4 regions of the Micromonospora pisi genome follow, and region 4 is predicted to be linked to each of the others. Evidence: riboswitches for the same ligand, from Rfam matches in the RefSeq annotation. Region 4 holds a riboswitch; each other region holds the start of a gene.

Region 1 (5,381 bases), 520 kb from region 4:
CGGTCGTGCCGCCACCGCCGGAGTCGCCAGCGGCGGGTGCGCCGGGTGCGCCCACCGTGGGCGCGCCGGGTGCGCCCGGGGCGCCGGGTGCTCCGGGTAGACCGGGTGCACCCGGGGCACCGGGCAGCCCGGGTGCACCGGGCGCTCCCGGGCGTTGCTGACCGGTCGAGGTCGTGCCGTTCGAATGGGTCGGGGTGGCGGAGGCGCCCGCCGTGGTCGTCTCCGCCGCCGCGTTGGCCGGCTTCGCGTTCTTGTTCAGCAGCGCGCCGCTGGCCACCACGATCGCGGCGAGGACCACGATGACCAGTGCGGAGCCCGCGATCTGGCCCACCGGCGAGCCCTGTTGGCCACGTCGGATGGTCTGCACGAAGGCCCCGACAAAGCCGGCCCGCGCACCCCGTGGCCTTGTCCCGGCCGGTGTGGCCTCCGGAGCGACCTGCGCCGGCATGAGCTCCGGTTCGGTCGTCGCCAGTCCGGTCGGCTGCGCCATCGCGTGTTCCCTTCGCGCCCTAGATCATGATCGGCTGCCGTTCCTCCGAGCCCACGGCACCGTCACCCTGTCTACGCACTGACCAGATGTCCCGGCATGTTCCTGTTCAGGGACACACCCCGACGGCTCGGGGTGGGACGCCGCGCGGCCACGGGTCCACCCGGGAACGGTCGACAGATGTGTCAGACGTGCTGACTGTCGGTGTTGGGGGCAAGAATGGGCCACAGTGCATGTAGATCTGTCGAACTACGGTTCGACCCATCGTCGGAACCGTACGTATCGGAGGTTGCGAGCATGACGCGCGAACTGACGCAGGCCGGGGTCGATCGGCTGCACGAGGCCATGGCCGCCAGGGTTGACCGGGGCGAGTTGCCCGGCCTGGTGACGCTCCTGGCCAAGGGCGACGACGTACGGGTGGACACGATCGGCTTCACCGCCTTCCACGACGGTGGGCCGATGTGCCGGGACACCATCTTCCGGATCGCGTCGCTGACCAAACCGGTCCTCGCCGCCGCGACGATGATGTTGGTCGAGGACGGCCGGCTGGATCTGGACGAGCCGGTCGACCGGCTCCTGCCTGAGCTGGCCGACCGTCGGGTGCTCAAGCGGATCGACGGCCCGCTCGACGAGACCGTGCCGGCCGAGCGTCCGATCAAGGTCGAGGAACTGCTGACCTTCCGGATGGGGTTCGGCATGATCCTCGAACCGAGCTTCGATCCGCCGTTCCCGATCAACAAGGCGGTCCACGAACTGGACCTGGTGCTGGGGCAGCCGGATCCGCGTACGCCGCATGAGCCGGATGAGTGGATCAAGCGGTTCGCCAGCCTGCCGCTGATGTACCAGCCCGGTGAGCGCTGGCAGTACAACGTTGGCACGCTGGTGCTGGGTGTCCTGGTCGCGCGTGCCGCCGGCCAGCCGCTGGGGGATTTCCTGCGGGCCCGGGTCTTCGACCCGCTCGGCATGCGCGAGACCGGGTTCTGGCTGCCCGCCGAGTACACCCGTCGGCTGCCCAGCTACTACATGACCGACTTCCAGACCGGCAAGCTGGAACTGCGTACGGTCTCCACCCCGAGTGAGTGGGCGAGCCCGCCGGCCTTCCCCTCCGGCTCCGCTGGGCTGCTGTCGACCGCCGACGACTTCCTGACCTTTGCCCGGTTGCTGCTGAACAAGGGCGTGCACCAGGGTGAGCGACTGCTGTCGGCGGAGTCGGTGGAGCTGATGACGACCAACCACCTGACCCGGGAGCAGATCGCCGGCGGCGGGGTCCTGCTCGGCGGGCGCGGCTGGGGTCTGGGCATGGCGGTCGCGGTCGAGCCCGACGATGTCTCCCCGGTGCCGGGCCGGTACGGCTGGGACGGTGGTTACGGCACGTCCTGGTTCAACGACCCCCGGCAGGGGCTGATCGCCATCGCCCTGACCCAGACCACGGATTTCCTGTTCAACGGCGCGGCGGACGAGTTCGCCCGGCTCGCGATCGAGGCGTAGTCGGTCCGGTCCCCGCCTTACCCCAGTGACTTCAGATCCGGTGGCACGGGCGCGGCGAGCGGATAGTCCGGGTCACGACCGGCCCGTACCTCGATCGCCCAGCGCAGTTGGGCGCAGCCGTCCGGGGTGCAGCAGGCGCAGGTGCCGGGGGCATAGGAGGTGCCCCGGTCCTCGTGCTGGGCGATGGTCATCGCGGCCGCCTCCCAGATCCCGGCCCGGGTCAGCGGTTCGTCGACGCGGCTCATGGAGCTGACACCTGACGTGGCATGGCCAACACCTGGACCCTCCGTTCGGCGCGCGGGCGCGCGGTGACCGACTCGTAATGGCGACTAGGGATACAACCGACCAATTGGACCTTGCGGTCATCTGTCTTCGCCTGGTCGGCGTGGGCCATGGTCACGACAGTGTCAACGCACGCATCCGTGGATGGTTGTGGCAAGGCGCTGACCGGCCCGCTGGTACGGATGGCCCCGGGCGCCGACCAGAACGGTCGGAGCCCGGGGCCGGGGGGAGGGTGGGTCAGGCTGAGTAGCCCCGGGTGGCCATCCAGTTGGCCAGGTCGATGGTGGTCATCCAGTAGGAGCTGACCCCGTTGACGAACGCCGGGTCGGCGATCTGGACGGTCCGACCGTTGTCGCGGTAGCCGACCACGGTCAGGTAGTGGCCGCCGTCGTACGCGTGCCAGCCGCCTTCGGTGTCGGTCGCCGAGCCGACGATGTTCGCCACGACCGCGTACCCGTTGCTGATCGCGTGTACGACGTCAGCCTGGAGTTGGTCCATCTGGGCCGGGGACGGCGCGCCGGGGATGAAGGTGCTCCGGTAGAAGTCGGTCTTGGCGAGCTGGTTCAGGCCACGCGTGGTGTCGTCGGCCGAGTTGGTGCCGTTGCCGGTGGTGCCCAGGGCGGCAGCCACCTCGTCCTGGCTCGGTGACCGGTCGCGTGCGGTGAGGGCGATCCGGGTGGCTGCCGGCCCGCAGTACCAACCGTTGATCTGCGCCTCGTACTCGTAGTCGAGCACCTTCGACGCGGGCGGCGCCTTCTTGGCCGGCTTGGCCGGGGCCTTGGTGGTGGCGGGTGGGGTCGACGGCGGAGCGCTGGGCGCCGCCGAGGTGACGGTCGGCGCCGGCGCCTCCGGGGCGGGGGCCATCTCGCCGGCGGCCTGGCCGCCGATCTTCTCGGCGACGGCGACGGTCGACGGGTTCTCCGCCTGGACCGGTCCGTGGCCCTGGGTGAGCAGAATTCCGGTGGTGAGGCCCACCGCGAGGACCGCGGCGGAGACGACGCTGGCCCGGTACGGGCTGGCGGTCACGATGCGACGCAGTCGCAGTTGCTGACGATGCTTCATTGAATTTCCTCCGCAGATGTGCCGATCTGCGATCGGGGGCACATGTTTCGGGATGGCGTTATGTCTCTGCCGGGGCCAATCGCGTGACGAGTGCGCGCAAAGGGTCCGGCGGCAGTAGCCGCCAGCCCGGTGGGCCGGATCGGGGTGTGCTGATCCGCCACCACAGATGCGGTGGAATGCGTTACCGGATGACCGAGCACGACAAATGAATGCCGTACGTTTCCGTATCACCTACCGGTCACGCGCGTACTCGCGTCACCGACCGCGCGCGTTGCTCGCGTCGACGGTCGTACGCCTGCGCCCTAGTGATCCAGCGTGTTGGGCCGCGCCTCGGTGCGGGCGGACCAGGGCAGGTGTCGGGGGACGTGGCCGAGGGAGGGGCCACGGCAGATACTGCGCTGCACGGAGCATGTTCTCCTTCCGAGACCGCCTACCGGGTTAGCTGACGGATTCGGGCGGGAAGCTCGCCCTACCGCGAACCAAAGGTTCGCGGATTCACCCCATGACTACTGTGGGTCCCCGGCTCGTAACAATTACGACTCAGCGGGTCTGTTCCGGTGTCACCCGCGGTGACTATTGGCCGGACCAGACGGGCTGACGTTACTGGGCCGCATCTGCTCCTGCCAACCCCGCTTGGCCTGCAAAAACCGTGACCCATGCCGCTGTTGTGGTCGATCTGTGAGCACCGTTTCATGATCACGGAAAGTATTTGTTGCCCCGCTGAGCGGTTTGACTGGGGTGGCCGTGCCCCCTTGCCTACCGGAGGCAATGGATGTCGCATTTGCGAATGGGGTGGCCACGCTCGCCCATGCTCGACCTCGGCTGAATACTTCCTGGAAGCAATTCGGCCGAATTTCCCCGTGCTCTCGACCGACCGTGCCGCCCGGTCTCGTCCGATCGGGCCGGGCCGTCGAGCCAGTCAGGCCCTGTCCCGACCCAGCGCCGATCCGTTCCTCCGTGCCACCGGATGCCCGGCTGCCGGTCGCCGGGTCCGGGGCTATCGGGCGAACGGGGCCGGGCGGAGGATTCGCGACCGGGCCCGCGCGGCGTCGCGGACCGACAGGGTCACCGTGGCGTCGTCCGGGAATGACCGGGCTACGTACGGGACGGTCGACGGGAATGACGTCGGCAATTGGGCGCTGTCGTCACGGGTTCGGCGGATCGTGAATGGCCTCCCCGATTCTTCGTCCGACCATTCCCCAGGGCCAACGGATTCCGCTTCTCCAGCGGTCGGGTTCTGCTCCTGTCGAGCTGGTCGCGCGCCCGGTACGTCCGGTCGGGGGTATTTCGGCACCGGCAGCCGTAGGTCGGCCGGGACAGGGTAGAAAGACTCCGAGTCACCCGATCTCTGGAAGGACTTCCTGATGAGCCTCGACCGACCGATTCCGCCGGATCCGTACGACCTGCTGCCGCCGGTCCCGGCGTTCACCGTGACCAGCGACGACGTACGTGACGGCGAGCCGTTGGACGTGGAGTTCGCCCACCCCAGCGTCGGCGGCAACGACCAGTCGCCCCAGCTGACCTGGTCCGGATTCCCGGCGGAGACCCGCAGTTTCGTGGTCACCTGCTACGACCCCGACGCGCCCACCACCAGCGGGTTCTGGCACTGGGTCCTGGTCAACATCCCGGCGTCGGTCACCCAGTTGCCCCGGGGCGCGGGCATGGCCGGGACCGCCGAGGGCGGGGCGTTCGCGATACGCAACGACTACGGCACCCAGGCGTACGGTGGGGCCGCGCCGCCGGCCGGCGACCGTCCGCACCGTTACCTCTTCGCGGTACACGCCCTGGATGTGGAGAAGCTCGACCTCACGCCGGACGCCAGCCCGGCCTACGTCGGCTTCAACCTCACCTTCCACACCCTGGCCCGCGCCGTGATCCGGCCGACGTTCCAGGTCAAGGGCTGAGCGCGGAACAGTGAGTGAGCGGCCGACACCGGGGACGGGTACCTGCTGGCGTCGGTGTCGGCCGCTGCGCTCCGGTCAGCCCTCCGGCGTGCCGGGCACCCGGGCGACAGCGAAGACCGACTGCCCGAACGGCGGCCGGACCAACTGCTCGGCGGCCT
Region 2 (5,355 bases), 810 kb from region 4:
CTGGTTGACGTGGATGCCGCCGCGAGCGACGACGACAAGCTGACCTACCTGTTCCTCGCGGACGCGACCACGATGGCCGACGACGAACACCCGCTGTTAGCCGTCGACTTGTACGACGAGCCCGGCCGCACGTTCCGGGTGCCGACCCGGTGGTACGCCGATGTATCTGCAAACCTGACCATCGCGAACATGGATTTCGCTGACTTCGCCGATGTCACCGACGGATCTGGCACTTATCGTGGCTTCGACGACGAGTCACCCGGTGCCAGCGGATAGGGATGTCGCATCCGGTGGTGAGCAATAACCGGGCCGGTATTACGCGGGCTAGTGGCCCGTGGATGGCCCGGCGCATGATCGCCGCCGACAGAACATCGAAGGCCCTGGTTGGGACTCGCGTCCTGACCAGGGCCTTTGCATTGGAGCGGGTGACGGGAATCGAACCCGCACTGTCAGCTTGGGAAGCTGATGTTCTGCCATTGAACTACACCCGCGAGCGGAGCCCACTGTACCTGGTCCGCCTCCCGAGCGCATCAACGTACCCCCGGCGGCGGCGCCGGACGCGTCCGTGCGGTTGAGGCAGATTGATGGGGACCACGCCGATCTGCGTCGTTTGCCTGAACTGTCCCAGCAGGTAACGTCCGCCACATCCGCAACTTGCGGCGCGTGAACGAAGCGTCGCGTTCCGTGGCGAAGAGGTGGGGTCATGGGTTTGCACCGCATCCGGAAGTCGTTGCGCTCGGTTGGCGTGGCGTCCACTGCTGTCGTACTGCTGCTCGGGTCCATGGTGTTGGTGGCGAACCCGGCACTGGCAAGCCCGGCTACGGCGAGCACGACGGGGCCATCGGCAGGATGCGTCCAGCTGGCGGTGGCAGACTCGGCCGCCAGGGCGAGACCCGGGGCGCCCGGTGGGCACGACCCCAACGAACTGGACGCGCCCGAGGCGGCGCAGCGCAATCGAGACCTGGACGCCGCGTACGCGAAGCGGGTCGGAGTGGCGCCGTTCAGCGCCGCCCCGAGGAAGATCACGATCCCGGTGGTGGTGCACGTGATCAGCCGGGACCGTACCCGGGAGGGTGGAAACATTCCGCGCGCGATGATCGATGCCCAGTTCAAGGTGCTGAACGCGGCGTTCGACGGAGTGGATGGTGGCGCGGTCACGCCCTTCAAGTTCAAGCTCAAGAAGCTCAACCGGGTGATCAACCCGGCCTGGTATCCGATCGTGGCGGAGAGCCCGGCGGAGACGCAGATGAAGAGGTCGCTGCGGACCGGCGGCCCGGAGACGCTCAACCTCTACCTGGGGGCACTCAGCGACGACCTGCTCGGCTGGGCGACGTTTCCGCAGAAGCAGTTGACCACGTACGACGGGGTGGTGGTGCTTTCGGAGTCACTGCCCGGCGGCAACGAGAAGCCCTACAACGAGGGCGACACCGGCACCCACGAGGTCGGCCACTGGCTGAACCTCTTCCACACGTTCCAGGGCGGGTGCGCGGGTGAAGGCGACGCGGTGGCGGACACCCCGGCGGAGGCGGAGCCGGCGTTCGGCTGCCCGACCGGGCGGGACTCGTGTGTGAGCAGGTCGGGGCTCGACCCGATCCACAACTTCATGAACTACACGGTCGACGCCTGCATGGACCGGTTCACGGCCGGACAGGTGAACCGCATGGTCAAAGCGTGGCAGGCGTACCGGGCCTGATGCACTGCCAGCACGACGAGGGCCGGCCGCTTCCCGAGGAGCCGGCCCTCGTCGTGTGTCTGGGGCCCCTCGTCGAGGGGTCCGTTCACTCAGGAGGCCCAGATCACCGGGTCCGGGGCGACGGCCACCACTCGGGGCTCCCGGGTGAAGCGCTGGTCGACCGCGTTCGCCGTTGACGCGGACCGCAACTCGGTGGGATTGACGTGCCGGCGGGCTCGACGTCCGCGACGGCCGGCGGGCGCTCGCGCCGCAGTCGGGTCGAGCCACACCTGAACTCCCGGCCGGTCATCGCCCCGCCCGCCGTACGCGAGTGGGATCGCACCGGCCCGGCCGTGCTCAGCGAGCATCGCCGCCTCGACGGTGAACTCGAAGAGTCGCCAGTCCACCCGGGGCTCGGCGCGCACGGTGTCGGCGAGCCGGGCGATCGTCGCCGGGTCGGTGACCAGCTTGGCGCGACCGGCCACGTACGCCTCGTCGTCGCTCTCCTCGGGCGGGAACGAGTGCAGCGCGTAGCGGCCGTCACGTTCCAGGTCGCGCCGCTTGGGAGAGTCGACGACGAAGCAGAACAGCCCCTCGTCGTTGATCACCGGCGACACCGGGTGCACACGGGGACCGCCGTCGGCGCGGACGGTGGCGAGGTAGCCGAGACCCGGCCCGTACTGCTGCAGGAGGGTGCGGATCGCTTCGGCGAGACGCGGGGCGTCGGCGGCGAATTCGGACCAGGATGCCATGGGGAGATTCTATCGAACATGTGTTCGAGACGGGTAGTCCGACACGCGTTCGCCACGCCGAACCATCGCCGACCCCGTTGCCCATGACGACGCGCCGCGTCACTCCAGGTCCGGGCGCGACCGGGTTGATCTCGCCCGGTCGCTAAGGTGGCTGGATGCTGCTCTCCGACCGTGACCTGGTCACCGAGATCAAGGCGGGCACTCTGGGGCTTGAGCCCTTCGAGCCGGCACTGGTGCAACCGTCGAGCATCGACGTACGACTGGACCGGCTCTTCCGGGTGTTCAACAACCATCTCTACACCCACATCGACCCGGCCAGCCAACAGGATGACCTGACCTCGGTCGTGGACGTGCCCGACGGCGAGCCGTTCGTGCTGCACCCGGGCGAGTTCGTACTCGCCTCCACGCTCGAAGTGATCTCACTCGGCGACCAGCTCGCCGGACGGCTGGAGGGCAAGTCGAGCCTGGGTCGGCTGGGCCTGCTCACCCACTCGACCGCCGGCTTCATCGACCCCGGCTTCTCCGGCCACGTCACGCTGGAACTCTCCAACGTGGCCAACCTGCCGATCACCCTCTGGCCCGGCATGAAGATCGGCCAGCTCTGCATCTTCCGGCTCTCGTCGCCGGCCGAGCACCCCTACGGCTCCGCCGTGTACGGCTCCCGCTACCAGGGCCAACGCGGCCCTACCCCCAGCCGTTCCTGGCAACGTTGGCAGACCTGGCCCACCCGCTGACCCTCCCTTCGCCCTAGGGCAGGTCCGCGCTGACGGAGATCCATCAGCGCGGACCTGCCCTGGATCGGCGGCGCAGGGGAGCGGGGGGGGAGGGGGTCAGGTGGGGCGGCCGAAGCTGTGGACGGTTGCGGTGTCGAGGCGCTTCATCTTGACCGGCTCACCGGCCTGGGAGGCGTGCACCACCCAGCCGTCGCCGACGTACATCCCGACATGGTGCAGGTCGGCGTAGTAGAACACCAGGTCGCCGGGGCGCAGTTCGGCCTGCTTGACGTACGCGGTGACCCGACGCTGGGCAGCCGCGTTGTGCGGCAGGGTCACGCCCGCCTTCGCCCAGGCGGCGAGCATCAGCCCGGAGCAGTCGTAGGTGTTCGGACCCGCGGCGCCCCAGACGTACATCTTGCCGATCTGCGCACAGGCGAACTTGACCGCGACGCCGGACGGACCGCCGGGATAACTCGACGGGCAGGGGGCTGGGCGGAGCGGGCCGCCGCCACCGTTGCCGTAGACCTTCAGCCGCAGCTTCTGCAACCGGTCGATCTCGGTGTCGATCTGCTTCTTCTTCGCGGCCAGGTCCGCCTCGGTCCGGGTGAGCTGCGCGACCAGGGTGTCCAGTGGTGCCTTCTGGGCCGCGAGCTGCTCCTTGAGGTCGACCACCGCCTGGACATCGTGCTGCTGACGGCGGGCGAACTGGTCGAGGATGGTGAGCTGGTCGGCGAGCATGGTCGGCGAGTCCGTGGTCAGGATCGCGTTGATCGCGGAGGCGTTGTCCCCCTTGTACGCCCGGACGGCCATGTTGCTGACCTTGCCCATGGCCTGGTCGATCTGGAGTTGCAGCGGTTGGATCCGCTTGGCCAGCGCGTCTGCCTGCTTCTTCTTGACGGCCAGGTCCTGGCGGGTCGCGTTGGCCTTCTCGATGGTCGGCTCTAGCTGGTTCCACGCCACGTCGATCTGCTTCTCGATCTCGGTGACCGACGGTTCGGCGTGAGCTGCGGTGGCACCGAGCAGAACAGCGGCGACACCGGCTATCGCGGCGAGTACGGAGGTACGGATGGGCCAACGGGTACGCGACCGGGTCATGTCCGGGTCGACCAGAGTCGACCGGAGGGACCTCGGCCGCGGGGCATGGCTAGCCACCGGGGTGGGCGCTCCTTCTTCCGGAACCGCCTACCGGGTTAGCTGACGGGTTCGGGCGGGAAGAGTGCGCCCTACCGCGAATATTCGCGGATTCACCCCGAGGTGTTGGTTCCCCGGTTCGTCGAAAACGATTCGGCGGGCCGAGCCGGTGCCACCCGGGCTGGGTGATCTGGTGCCGTCTCGGCGATCTCCCACAGTAGGAACGCTGTTATGGCTGTGCAACCCGTGACTGGAGTTGAACCGTTCCGTATATCAGACAATTACTTAGGGTGTGTCACCGTCGACAAAGGAGAGGCCCCTTGCTAACGGCGCCACCGCCAGCAAGGGGCCTGTCCTGACAAACTCGGGCAATTGCTGTTACTCAGCCAGGCCGACGGAACCCGGCGACCGGCATCACGTCAATCTTTGTCATCTTCACCGGCTGACCGGATTGCGGTGCGTGCACCATTAATCCGTTACCGACGTACATGCCGACGTGGTGCAGATCACCGTAGAAGAAGACGAGGTCGCCGGCGCGGGCGTTGGCCCGGCTGATCACCTGGCCCTCGTTCCACTGGGCACCCGTGTAGTGGGTGAGCTTCACGCCGGCCTTGCCCCAGGCGTACTGGGTGAGTCCGGAACAGTCGAAGTTGCTCGGCCCGGTCGCGCCCCAGACGTACATCTTGCCGATCTGCGCGCAGGCGGTCTTGACGGCGGTGCCGGCGGGGCCACCGGGGTACACCGCCGGACACGGCCCGATCCGCAACGCACCACCGGAGCTGCTCGACCCGTACGCGGTGAGCCGCAGCTTCTCCAGCCGGTTGATCTCGGCGTCGATCGACTTCTGCTTCGCGGAAAGCTCGGCGTCCTGCTTCTTCTGCTGCGCGACCAGCTCGTCCAGCTTGCGCTTCTCGACGTCGTACTTTTCCTTCGCGGCGGTGACGTCGGCGATCTGCTCCTGCTGCTCCCGGGCCAGGTGGTCCAGGATCGTCAGCTGATCCGCGAGCTCCGTCGGCGTGCCGCTGGTGAGCAGCGCGTTCAGGTCAGAAGACGGGCCGCTCTTGTAGTAGCGCGAGGCGAGATC
Region 3 (5,381 bases), 2.0 Mb from region 4:
TCTGCATGGTGATGAACGAACGCCAGGCGCGCTGCTCCCGCTCGTCGAGCCATCGTTCCCCGGTCGTTGCCACCTGACCATGATACTGGCCAGGCTGACGTGTCATCCTGGCTTGTCGGGCGGGGGAGAAACCGGGCGGGGGAATCAGCCCGGCCGTCACGTAAGTCCGGTACTCACCTTCCGGTGGCGCCCGCCAGGGTGTCCCAGGTGCACCCATCGTCGCTGATCACTGGGCTGTCCGTGACCACCGTCACCGGTGAACGGCTCAGGCCCCCGTCCCCAGCTTCGTGGCTGGGCGGGGGCCTGGTGCCGTGGGTCGACCGGGCGTCGGATCAGAGCATGGACATGTGTACGTGGTCGGTGTGGTCACTCTCACCGCTGTACGACTGCCAGCCGGTCGCCGGGAACCAGATCTGCCTGTACCAGATCACGTAGAGGATGCCGAGGCGATCCGCGTTGCGGACCAGGAACGCGGTCAGGTTGTTGCCGTACAACCTCTGCGCGTTGGTGCTCGCGGGGGCGAAGCCGCTCTTCAGCAGCGACCAGTCGCAGGCCCGGCCCTTGGGGTGCTCGAACGGCCCCCCGTTGCGGTGACAGCCGACGAAGAGGTTGAAGCCGGCCTTCTTCACCTCGTTGTACGCGTGCAGCGTGCGCGGGGTGATGCAGCCGCTGGTGGTCGGGTCGTTCTTGCTGCACGACTCCTTCGGCCAGCCACCGCTGGCCGTACGCGGTGCCGGTGCGGCCACCGCCGAGGTGGCACTGACCAGGCCGTTGGTCAGTTTTTTGCCGCCGACCAGGGCGAACGCCTTTTCGGCGTCCGACTTCTGTCGGGCGATCACGGCCTGCTGCTTCTCCTGCTCCTTGACCTCGGCATCGGCCAGGGCCTTGGCACGGTCGGCCAGTTCGCGAGCGGCGTTGAGTTCGTGCAGTTTCTGGTCGTTGACCGCGTTCATCTCGTCGAGCGCGACCGCCCGTTGGAGGAACGAGTCCGGTGACGCGCTGTTGAGCAGCACCGAGACCGCACCGAGCTTTCCGGTCCGGTAGGTGCGGGTGGCGATCTCGGTGACCTGTGGGGTCAACTCCTCGATCTGGGCCTCGGCCTTCTGGAGTTCGGCGGCGAGAACCCCCTGGCGCTTCTTTGACGCCTCGAGCGCGGCCTTGGCGTCGAGGAAGCGGCGGCCGGTCTGCTCCAGGACCTCGCTCAACAGCTGGCCGTCGGACTCGGCCGGCGCCGGTGGCGTGGCGGGCGCGGCCTGGGCCGCGGCGGAGAACGGCACCAGCAGGAGGGAAGCGGTGAGCAGAGCCAGGGCAGGGGTGAACCATCGGCGGAGGGGTGCCGTCATGCAGGATCCTTCCGTTGGTCGCCGACCGGGTTAGCTGACGGGTTCGGGATGGAAGTGATCCCTACCGCTTTCGCGGATTCACCCCGGGTACTCGGTTCCCCGGTTCGTCCATGGACGATTAGGCGACGGTCCCGCCGGCACCGGTTGGCGCCGATTGGCGTTGACCGCGAAGAATCCTACCGCGTGGATCGACATCTTGTGCACGCCCCGACCCGTACGAAAAGCGTTATGGGACAACGACTTTCGGTTATCATCCGCGTATTCGACAACGGCGTGTACCGCGGGTAATGGTGGTGCCGGGGATTGTCGTGTCAGCGGTTGCCGCCGCGTTTGCGGGACGGCTGCGTGTTTCGCGCCGACTGATTGGCGACCGCCTTTCGGGCCGCCGCCGCTCGTCGGGCGGCGGCGGAGGTGGCCGGACGACGGCGGTTCGCCGGGCCGGTGTTGATCCGGGCACCCCGTTTCGGTCGAACCACCAGGAAGACCATTGCCGCCACCGCGACCAGCAACAACACCGGCAGCAACCAGGTCATCACTCCACTGTCGCCGGTGGTGCCGCTGGCGTTCCCGGTGGGTGGCGGGGGCGGCGCGGTGGTGTGGGTGCTGGTGGTGCTGCCGGGATTCGCCGAGGACGGCGGCTCCGGGTTCTCGGCGGCGGCCACCAGCGCCGGATCGGCGGAGTTGGTTGGCGGGCTCCAGCCCTGCGGTGCGGCGGTCGGCGTACCGGAGTAGGTGAACTTGACCGTGCCGCGTACCGGTTCCCGGTCCGAGGCGACCGAGAGGTAGCTGGCGGTGTACTCACCCTTCTCCGGCCAGTGCGCCACCTGCACCAACGCGGCGTAGCCCGTGTGGTAGAGGCGCGGCTCCCACTTCCCGTTGACCAGGAACAGCTCGGTCACCGGGCGGTCGAGTCGTTTGTCCAGGCCGGGCCGCCAACCGGCGTCGACCCGTACGCCGCTCGGCGCGGTCACGGTGAAGTACGCGTTCGCCGCGGGCGCCTCGGTGAAGTAGAGCTCCAGCGCCTGCTTCGGTTGCGAGACAGTGGCGCCGGCCACCGGATCGGAGATCGCCAACTGTCCGTGCGCGGAGGCCGGCGACCCGGCCACGACGAGCGCGACCGCAGCGCCGAGAACGACGGCGAGCAGGCGGCATGCCGCGTGGACGGTAACCATCCGGGTCGATCGCATCGGCCCATCATGGTGGCTTCCGCTGTGCCCGGCAAGACGCTACAGTCGCTTCCCAACGTCTCGGGACCGGCCTGTCAGGGGAGATGTCGATGTTGCCCGCTATCGGCCGCCGCCGCGCGCTGGCCGCGCTGACCGGTGCGATCCTGCTCTCCGTCGCCGGTACCGGCTGCGGGTCGAGCGAGGCGCCGGCCGACCCGGGTTCTCCGGTCGAGGTGGCCATCACCATCACCGGCGGGCGGTCCCAGCCGCAGCCGGGTCGGGTGGACGCGAAGAAGAACCAGCAGGTCAGGATCACCGTCACCAGCGATGTCGCGGACCGGGTGCATGTGCACGGGTACGAGGTCGGCGCGGACCTGATGGCCGGGCAGCCGGCCACGGTCGAGTTCGTGGCCGACATGGACGGTCTGTTCGAGGTCGAGACGCACCAGACCGGTCTGCTGCTGTTCCAGCTCCTGGTCCGATGAGCGATCCCGCCCCGGTCCGATGAGCGATCCCGCCCTCGGTACGTTTCCCGAGCTGCTCGCGCACGGGGTCGGCGGCCGGCAGGATCTGCCTATTCCGTTCGGCTTCGCGGTGACCGGAGCCGCGCTCGCCCTGGTCATCTCGTTTGTCGTGCTCGGGGCGTTCTGGCGGGAGCCGAGGCTGGGTGACCCGGAGGCGGGCCGGCCGCTGCCCGAGCGGGTCGGCCGGGTGGTCGACTCGGCCGGGTGGCGGTGGGGGCTGCGCCTGCTGGGCCTGGTGGTCGTCGGCTACTTCGGCATCGGGCTCTTCCTCGGTCCCGACCTGGACCGGAATCCGACCGCGGGCGCGTTCTACGTCCTGTTCTGGGTCGGGCTGGTTCCGTTGTCGCTGCTCTTCGGGCCGGTCTGGCCGGCGCTGAACCCGCTGCGTACGGGCTTTCTGCTGGTGGCGGCGGTGCTGCGCCGCGATCCGCGCCGGGGACTGCTGCCGTTGCCGGCGCGACTCGGCTACTGGCCGGCCGCGCTGGGACTGCTCGCCTTCGTCTGGCTCGAACTCGTCGCGCCGGACCGGGCCACGGTGCCGGTCATCCGGACCTGGCTGGTCGCGTACGCGATCGTGGTGCTGGTCGGCGCGGTCGTGTTCGGGGTCGACTTCCTCGACCGGGGTGACGCCTTCGAGGTATACAGCGACCTGGTGGGGCGGCTCGCGGTGGTCGGCCGTCGGGACGACGGCGTGTTGGTCTGGCGCAACCCGTTGGAGGGGATGAGCGCGTTGGCGCCCGCTCCCGGGTTTGTCGTCGTCGTGGTGGTCCTGCTCGGTTCGACGCTGTTCGACAGCCTCTCCAACGCGCCCGCCTGGTTCCGCTTTGTGCAGAACAGTGAGTTGCCGCCGGTGTTCACCAACACCGTCGGGATGCTCGCGCTGATCGGGCTGGTGCTGGCCGCGTACGGCCTGACCTGCCTGCTCGCGGCGCGGCTGGCGCCGGGGGTGCGACCGGGTGAGGTCGCGGCCGAGATCGCCCACTGCATCGTGCCGATCGCGGTCGGTTATGTGCTCGCGCACTACTACTCGCTGCTGGTGCTGGAGGGGCAGCGGACCCTGGCGCTTCTCTCCGATCCGCTGGTCACCGGCACGGCGAACTGGCTCGGGACCGCGCACTGGTCGATCAGCGCAGCTCTGGTCACCCCGTCCGGGGTGGCGACGCTGCAGGTGACCCTGATCGTGCTCGGGCACCTGATCGGCACCGTGCTCGGCCATGACCGGGCGTTGGTGCTCTTTCCCGGCCGGGCGGCGGTCGCCGCGCAGGTGCCGTTGCTGGTGCTGATGGTCGGTTACACCGTCGCCGGTCTGTTGCTGCTCTTCGCCGGCTAGCTCCGGTTACTCTCTGTTGGTTATCGGTCACCCGTTTCGCCTTTGACTTGCACACATAGCGATGTACGCATACTTTGGGCGAAGGTGGCGACGACGAGGGGGCGACCATGGGTGCGGGTCACGACCACGGCGGACACGTACGACGAGCCGGCGAACGACACCGCCGACCCCTCTGGGCGGCACTCGCGGTGCTGACCGTCTTCATGATCGTCGAGGCGGTCGCGGCCTGGCTGACCGGATCGTTGGCTCTGCTCTCCGACGCCGGCCACATGTTCACCGACGTACTCGGCATCGGCATGGCACTGGCCGCGATCACCGCCGCCAGTCGGGCCGCCCGACACACCCAACGGACCTTCGGGCTCTACCGACTGGAAGTGCTCGCCGCCCTCGCCAACGCCGTACTCCTCTCCGGGGTCGCGATCGCGGTGCTGGTCGAGGCGGTCCGCCGGTTCGGCGACCCGCCCGAGGTCGCCGCCGGGCCGATGCTGCTCGTCGCCGTGGGCGGGCTGGTCGCGAACATCGTCGCGTTCCTGCTGCTGCGCGAGGGCGCGCAGGAGAGCCTGAACGTACGCGGCGCCTACCTGGAGGTGCTCGGCGACCTGCTCGGCTCGGTCGGCGTGATCGTCGCCGCGACCGTCATCGCCCTCACCGGCTGGCTCTACGCCGACCTGGTCGTCGCGGTCGCCGTCGGCCTCTTCATCCTGCCGCGCACCTGGCAACTCGCCCAGGCCGCGATCCGGGTGCTGGTCCAGGCCGCACCGGCGCACGTCGACGTGGCCCGGGTGCGCAGCACCCTCGCCGGTGTCACCGGCGTCTGCGACGTACACGACCTGCACGTGTGGACACTGACCTCCGGCATGGACGTCGCCTCCGCCCACCTCAGCCTCGACCCCGGTGCCGACGTCGGCCCGGTCCTCGCCGCCGCCCGCGAACGGCTGCACGAGGGCTTCGGCATCGACCACGCCACCCTCCAGGTCGAACCGCTGGCCTCGGCCCGGTTGTGTCAGGACAGCCACTG
Region 4 (5,381 bases):
CGCAGAGCCGGGACCCCCGGGTCGCGGCGGTGCTGGAGTCGCCGCTGGAGTCCGAGGAGCACCTGGCACTGGAGGACGGCGGCCTGCTGGTTCACCACACCCGGGCGAGCGGGCTGCGGCTCGCGGCGGCCATGGGTCACGAACTGGACGGACCGACCCGGACCACGCTCAGCACCGAGACCTTCGACGACTGGGCCCGGACCACCGTCACCTGCGTCACCCAGCCGGGGGAGCGGATCCGGCTGGACAAGTACATCGCGTACGGCTGGTCCAGCGAACGGTCTCGCCCGGCACTGCGGGACCAGGTCGGCGCCGCGCTCGCCGGTGCCCGCTTCTCCGGTTGGAGCGGGCTCCTGGCCGAACAGCGCGACTACCTCGACGCCTTCTGGGACACCTCGGACGTACGGGTCGAGGGCGATCCGGAGGTGCAGCAGGCGGTCCGCTTCGGCCTGTTCCACGTGCTCCAGGCGGGGGCGCGGGCGGAGTTGCGGCCGATCGCGGCCAAGGGGCTCACCGGTCCCGGGTACGACGGGCACGTCTTCTGGGACACCGAGACCTTCGTGCTGCCGGTGCTGACGTACACGTTGCCGTCGGCCGTGGTGTCCGGACTGCGGTGGCGGCACTCGACCCTCAACATGGCCCAGGAACGGGCGCGGACCCTCGGGCTGAACGGGGCCGCGTTCCCGTGGCGGACGATCCGGGGCCAGGAGTGCTCCGCTTACTGGCCGGCGGGAACAGCGGCGTTCCACATCGCCGCGGACATCGCCGACGCGGTACGGCGGTACGTGCAGGCCACCGGTGACCTGGACTTCGAACGCGAGGTCGGGCTGGAGCTGCTGGTCGAGACCGCCCGGCTGTGGCGCTCGCTCGGCCACCACGACCGGGCCGGCAGGTTCCACCTGGACGGGATGACCGGTCCGGACGAGTACACGGCGGTGAAGAGCGACAACATCTACACCAACCTGATGGCGCAGCGGAACCTGCTCGCGGCGGCGGAGGCGGTGGGCCGGCACGGTGACCACGCCTGGCGGCTCGGGGTGGACGACGAGGAGACCGCCGCGTGGCGGGACGCGGCGAACGCGATGCACATCCCGTACGACGCGGAACTTCGGGTGCACCAGCAGGTGGAGGGTTTCACCCAGCTCCAGGAGTGGGATTTCGCGGGCACCCCGCCGGAGAAGTACCCGCTGCTGCTCAACTATCCGTACTTCGACCTCTACCGCAAGCAGGTGGTGAAGCAGGCGGACCTGGTGCTGGCGATGCACTGGCGCGGGGACGCCTTCACCGCGGAGGAGAAGGCCCGCAACTTCGCCTACTACGAGCGCCGTACGGTTCGTGACTCGTCGTTGTCCGCCTGCACCCAGGCGGTCCTCGCCGCCGAGGTGGGACATCTCGAACTGGCCCACGACTACCTGGGCGAAGCCGCCCTGATGGACCTGCACGACCTGAACCAGAACACCCGCGACGGGGTCCACGTCGCCTCCCTGGCCGGGGCGTGGATCGCACTGGTCGCCGGCTTCGGTGGCATGCGCGACCACGCGGACATCCTCTCCTTCACGCCCCGGTTGCCGAACCGGATCGACCGGTTGGAGTTCTCACTGGTCTGGCACGGGCACCGGCTGCGGGTGGACGTACGGGAACGGGAGACGACGTACGCGCTGCGCAACGGCGACCGGAGCGGCACGGTGGACCTGCTCCACCACGGCGAGCGGGTCCGGGTCACGTGTGACGAACCGGTCACCAAGCCGAACCCGCCGCCGTCGGCGGTGGGTCCGACACCGCAGCAGCCGCCCGGCCGCGCCCCGGCCCGCCGGGCCTCGGTCGCCGAGAGCGCCGGTTCGGCCCCGCCGATCGAGCCGCAGACCCCGGGCAAGCCCCAGGCGTAGTACGCCGCCGTGCCACCCGGCCCGTCCGTCAGAGCAGGGCCGCCGGGCCCGTCCGGTCAGAGCAGGGCCGCCGGGCCCGTCCGGTCAGAGCAGGGAGAGGTGTACGTGGTTGGTGTGGTCGCTGGACGGGTCGCCGTGCGCCGAGGAGTACGTCTTCCACCCGGTCGCCGGGAACCAGATCTGCCGGTACCAGATCACATAGAGGATGCCGAGCTTGTCGGCGTTACGGACCAGGAACGCGGCGAGGTTGTTGCCGTACGTCTTGTCGCCGCCGGTGGCGTCGCCGCCGAAGCCGTTCGGCTGCGCCGAGAAGTCACAGGCCCGGCCCTTCGGGTGTTCGAACGGTCCGCCCGTCCGGTAGCAGGAGACGTGCCTGGTGAAGCCGAGGCGCCGGGTCTCCTCGAGCGCGTGCAGGGTGCGCGGCGTCAGGCAGCCCTTGGTCGTCGGGTCGGAGCGGGTGCAGGACTGGGCCGGCCAGGACCCGTCCCGGCTACGTGGGGCCGGATCCGCCACCGGTGAGGCGGCGTCGACGAACCCCTCGGTGGCGATGCCGCCGACCTGCGCGAGGGCACGTTCCGCCGCCTGCTTCTGTTTGGCCATGGTGGCGAGGTGCCGCTGCTCCTCGGCGAGTGCCGCGTCGGCCGCGCTCTTGGCCCGGCTGGCCCGGTTTCGCGCTTCCCGAAGCTGGCGCAGCTTGCTGTTGTCGCGTTGCGCGATCAGGTCGAGGCCCTCGGCCCGCTTCATGAACTCGTCCGGCCCGGCACTGCCGAGCAGTGCGCTGAGCGGTCCGATCCGACCGAGCCGGTAGGCGTTCACCGCCACCTCACCGACCTCGGGGCCGATCAGGGAGAGCTGCTCCTCGATCTGTCGCAGTTCGTCGGCGAGTACGGCCTGACGTTTGCGTGAGTTCTCCACCGCGTTGCTGGCCGCCGCGTAACCTCGCCCGGTCGATTCGAGGACGTCGCGTAAGAGAGGGTTGCCGCCTTCGTCGCCCGGCGTGACCGGGCCAGCGGGCGCGGCTGCGGCGGGTCCGGCCGCGACTGCCGCGCCGGCGAGTGTGCTCACCGCGGCGAGCAGGGTCAGGGCCAGCGAGAACCGCTGACGCATAGGTGTCGTCATGCACGTTCCTCCCGTCGGCCGCCGACCGGGTTAGCTGACGGGTTCGGGACGGAACTACCCCTACCGCGAGTGCGGATTCACCCCACCTACCTGGTTCCCCGGCTCGCACGATGGCGATTGGGCGGCGGTCGTCGCCGACAGCTCGAGGGGGTAACCACCGGGTCGGAACCGAGGGAGACATTACCGGATCAGTCGGACTTATCGTGGCTGAATCTACGTCGCCACCGGGGATTTTTCCTGCTAGTGGCGGTGTGCCACTTCCTGGCGGGCACCTCCCCAGTCGTGACGAGGTCGGCGCACCCGTTCTCGCCCATTTCCATCAATCGGCCGGTCGCTGCTTGACCACGGGGTTGTCGTAGGCGATTGCGGGCACCACTGTGTCCGGTTGACGGTGGAGGTGGTGCGGATACCGAGACGTAACGGGTAGAACTTCATCATCCAGTCTGGAACAACCCGAAGAACCTTCGATTAATATCGAGACGGTCTCGCCCGTCCCACCGATTGATACCTCGCCGGGCTCTTGGCGGATGGTACTGGCGGATGCGAGGGCGGTTTGTGACCACGTGGTGCACCGAACGCTACGAATCGATCTCCGAGCGACTCGGGTGTTCGCTCGCGAGGACCATTCGCGTAGCATGATCCCGCTCGCCGGCGCGGAGGCCGGCAAATTAGTCGGGATGGGATCAATGCCGGACGCGGCACACAGCAATCCGGAGCCTGCGGCGAACGTGCTGATCCTCGGCACCGCCGAGTGGGATTCGGCGATCGCCACCAACCAGCACTACGTCACCCGCGAGCTCGCTGTGACGGCGGCGGTGACGTTCGTGGAATCCCTCGGCCTGCGGCGGCCGACCCTGCGGCGAGCCGATGTAGCCCGGATGGCGGCGCGAGCGCGCCGCGCGTTTGCGACTCCCGCGGACGGACCGAAAACACCCGGACGGCCCAGACCGGACCGCACCAACGTCGTCTCCCCGCTCGTCGTGCCCCTGCACCGTGCACCCACCCGCCCGCTGAACCGCGCGTTGCTCCGCCGCTCCGCCGCTCCGTGGCTGCAATCTAGCCGCCCGCGCGTCCTGTGGACCTTCACGCCGGTGACCTACGGTCTGGAAACCGCTGCTGACGTCGTGGTCTACCACTGCGTCGACCTGCTCGCGAAGTTCCCGGGCATCGACGGCGTGGCCGTTGGCAAGGGCGAGCGGAGCCTCGCGGCCCGCCCCGGACTTGTCGCCATCGCTACCAGCCAGGCGGTGCACGAGCACCTCGTCAGCACCGGCTTCCCCCGCGTCGAGCTGCTGCAGAACGTCGCGGACGTCTCCGTGTTCGTCGAGGGCAGTCGTCCGGCCGCGGAACGTAGGCCCGCCGTGATCTTCTCCGGCAACCTCACCACCGCGAAGCTGGACATGCCGCTGCTCGAGTCCGTCGCCACGGCGCTGCGGGGACGCGGCGAACTGCTGCTGGCCGGTCCGTTGGCCGCAGGTGGCGGAAGCTTCACCGCCGAACTGCAGCGGCTGGAGGCACTGGGCGCCCGCTACCTGGGCCTACTCACCCCCGAGGAGCTCGCCGCGGCGGCTGGCACCTGCGCGGTCGGGCTCATCCCGTACGCAATCAACGACTACACGACTGGCGTCAGCCCGCTCAAGTGCTTCGAGTACCTGTCGTCCGGCCTGTCGGTGCTGAGCACACCGCTGCCCTCGGTCCAGACGCTCGCACGGAACAACCCGCACGTTGTCGCGGCCGGCGCCGCCGACATCGTCGGTCACCTGGACCGGATGCTGGCGCCCGTCGCGGACGACGTGATCGCCGATCGGATGGACAGTGCCGGTCGGCACGGCTGGGCGGAGCGGGGACAGGTGCTTCGCGACCTGCTGGCCGCCGAGCTCGCACGGCCCCCGATCCGATGACGACCGTCGGGGCACGACTACTCGAGCGTGGGGGACGTACGGCATGAAGCGTGTCTTGTCCATCGTCGGCGGGGTTCCCCTGCGGGTCGGTGTCCTGGTGCTCTTCGCCCTCGCGGTGCCACAGTTCTATTTTCTGCCCCAAGGCACGATGGACATCGCGCTGTCGTCGATCGTCGCCATCCTCCTGGTGCCCACCGCGGTGGTCTGGGCCTGGCGCAACCTGGGCGTTCAGCGGTTGCTGCGCACCTGGCTGATGTACGGTCTGCTCGGACTCCTGGCAGCCCGGATCCTCGCGCTGCTCTGGTCGCCCGATGCCGGCTACGGCCGACTGCCGATGGTTCTGCTCGCGCAGTTCATCATGACGCTGGTGCTGATGTACGGCGCCGCGAGCGAGAAGCCGGATTTCCTGCGCCAGATCCAGTTCTTCTACTGGCCCTTGGTCATGCTGCAGACATTTCTGGTGGCACTGTTTCGT

Evidence for each region. A riboswitch is a leader RNA that binds a small molecule or an ion and turns the genes downstream of it on or off. The one in region 4 is predicted to bind cyclic di-AMP.
Region 1: it holds a riboswitch for cyclic di-AMP, as region 4 does, so the genes downstream of both, BDK92_RS18725 (C39 family peptidase) here and BDK92_RS21045 (coiled-coil domain-containing protein) in region 4, are expected to answer to the same signal.
Region 2: it holds a riboswitch for cyclic di-AMP, as region 4 does, so the genes downstream of both, BDK92_RS17500 (C40 family peptidase) here and BDK92_RS21045 (coiled-coil domain-containing protein) in region 4, are expected to answer to the same signal.
Region 3: it holds a riboswitch for cyclic di-AMP, as region 4 does, so the genes downstream of both, BDK92_RS12095 (coiled-coil domain-containing protein) here and BDK92_RS21045 (coiled-coil domain-containing protein) in region 4, are expected to answer to the same signal.

What each region holds. Positions count from the first base shown of each region.
Region 1 covers NZ_RBKT01000001.1:4,425,826-4,431,206, forward strand. The annotation lists gene BDK92_RS39705 (hypothetical protein) at 1-490, opposite strand, end outside; gene BDK92_RS18715 (serine hydrolase domain-containing protein) at 785-1,975, shown strand; gene BDK92_RS18720 (hypothetical protein) at 1,993-2,220, opposite strand; gene BDK92_RS18725 (C39 family peptidase) at 2,495-3,319, opposite strand; cyclic di-AMP (ydaO/yuaA leader) riboswitch at 3,732-3,875, opposite strand; gene BDK92_RS18730 (YbhB/YbcL family Raf kinase inhibitor-like protein) at 4,684-5,223, shown strand; gene BDK92_RS18735 (class I SAM-dependent methyltransferase) at 5,299-5,381, opposite strand, start outside.
Region 2 covers NZ_RBKT01000001.1:4,129,676-4,135,030, forward strand. The annotation lists gene BDK92_RS17475 (DUF6924 domain-containing protein) at 1-276, shown strand, start outside; tRNA gene BDK92_RS17480 (tRNA-Gly) at 418-491, opposite strand; gene BDK92_RS17485 (zinc metalloprotease) at 704-1,693, shown strand; partial or broken gene BDK92_RS17490 (pyridoxamine 5'-phosphate oxidase family protein) at 1,903-2,424, opposite strand; gene dcd (dCTP deaminase) at 2,580-3,158, shown strand; gene BDK92_RS17500 (C40 family peptidase) at 3,255-4,235, opposite strand; cyclic di-AMP (ydaO/yuaA leader) riboswitch at 4,305-4,440, opposite strand; gene BDK92_RS17505 (C40 family peptidase) at 4,654-5,355, opposite strand, start outside.
Region 3 covers NZ_RBKT01000001.1:2,942,442-2,947,822, reverse strand. The annotation lists gene BDK92_RS12100 (MarR family winged helix-turn-helix transcriptional regulator) at 1-73, opposite strand, end outside; gene BDK92_RS12095 (coiled-coil domain-containing protein) at 333-1,343, opposite strand; cyclic di-AMP (ydaO/yuaA leader) riboswitch at 1,347-1,478, opposite strand; gene BDK92_RS12090 (copper resistance CopC family protein) at 1,655-2,530, opposite strand; gene BDK92_RS12085 (hypothetical protein) at 2,620-2,994, shown strand; gene BDK92_RS12080 (hypothetical protein) at 3,014-4,363, shown strand; gene BDK92_RS12075 (cation diffusion facilitator family transporter) at 4,471-5,381, shown strand, end outside.
Region 4 covers NZ_RBKT01000001.1:4,942,808-4,948,188, forward strand. The annotation lists gene BDK92_RS21040 (glycoside hydrolase family 65 protein) at 1-1,886, shown strand, start outside; gene BDK92_RS21045 (coiled-coil domain-containing protein) at 1,971-3,005, opposite strand; cyclic di-AMP (ydaO/yuaA leader) riboswitch at 3,009-3,139, opposite strand; gene BDK92_RS21050 (glycosyltransferase family protein) at 3,641-4,906, shown strand; gene BDK92_RS21055 (O-antigen ligase family protein) at 5,004-5,381, shown strand, end outside.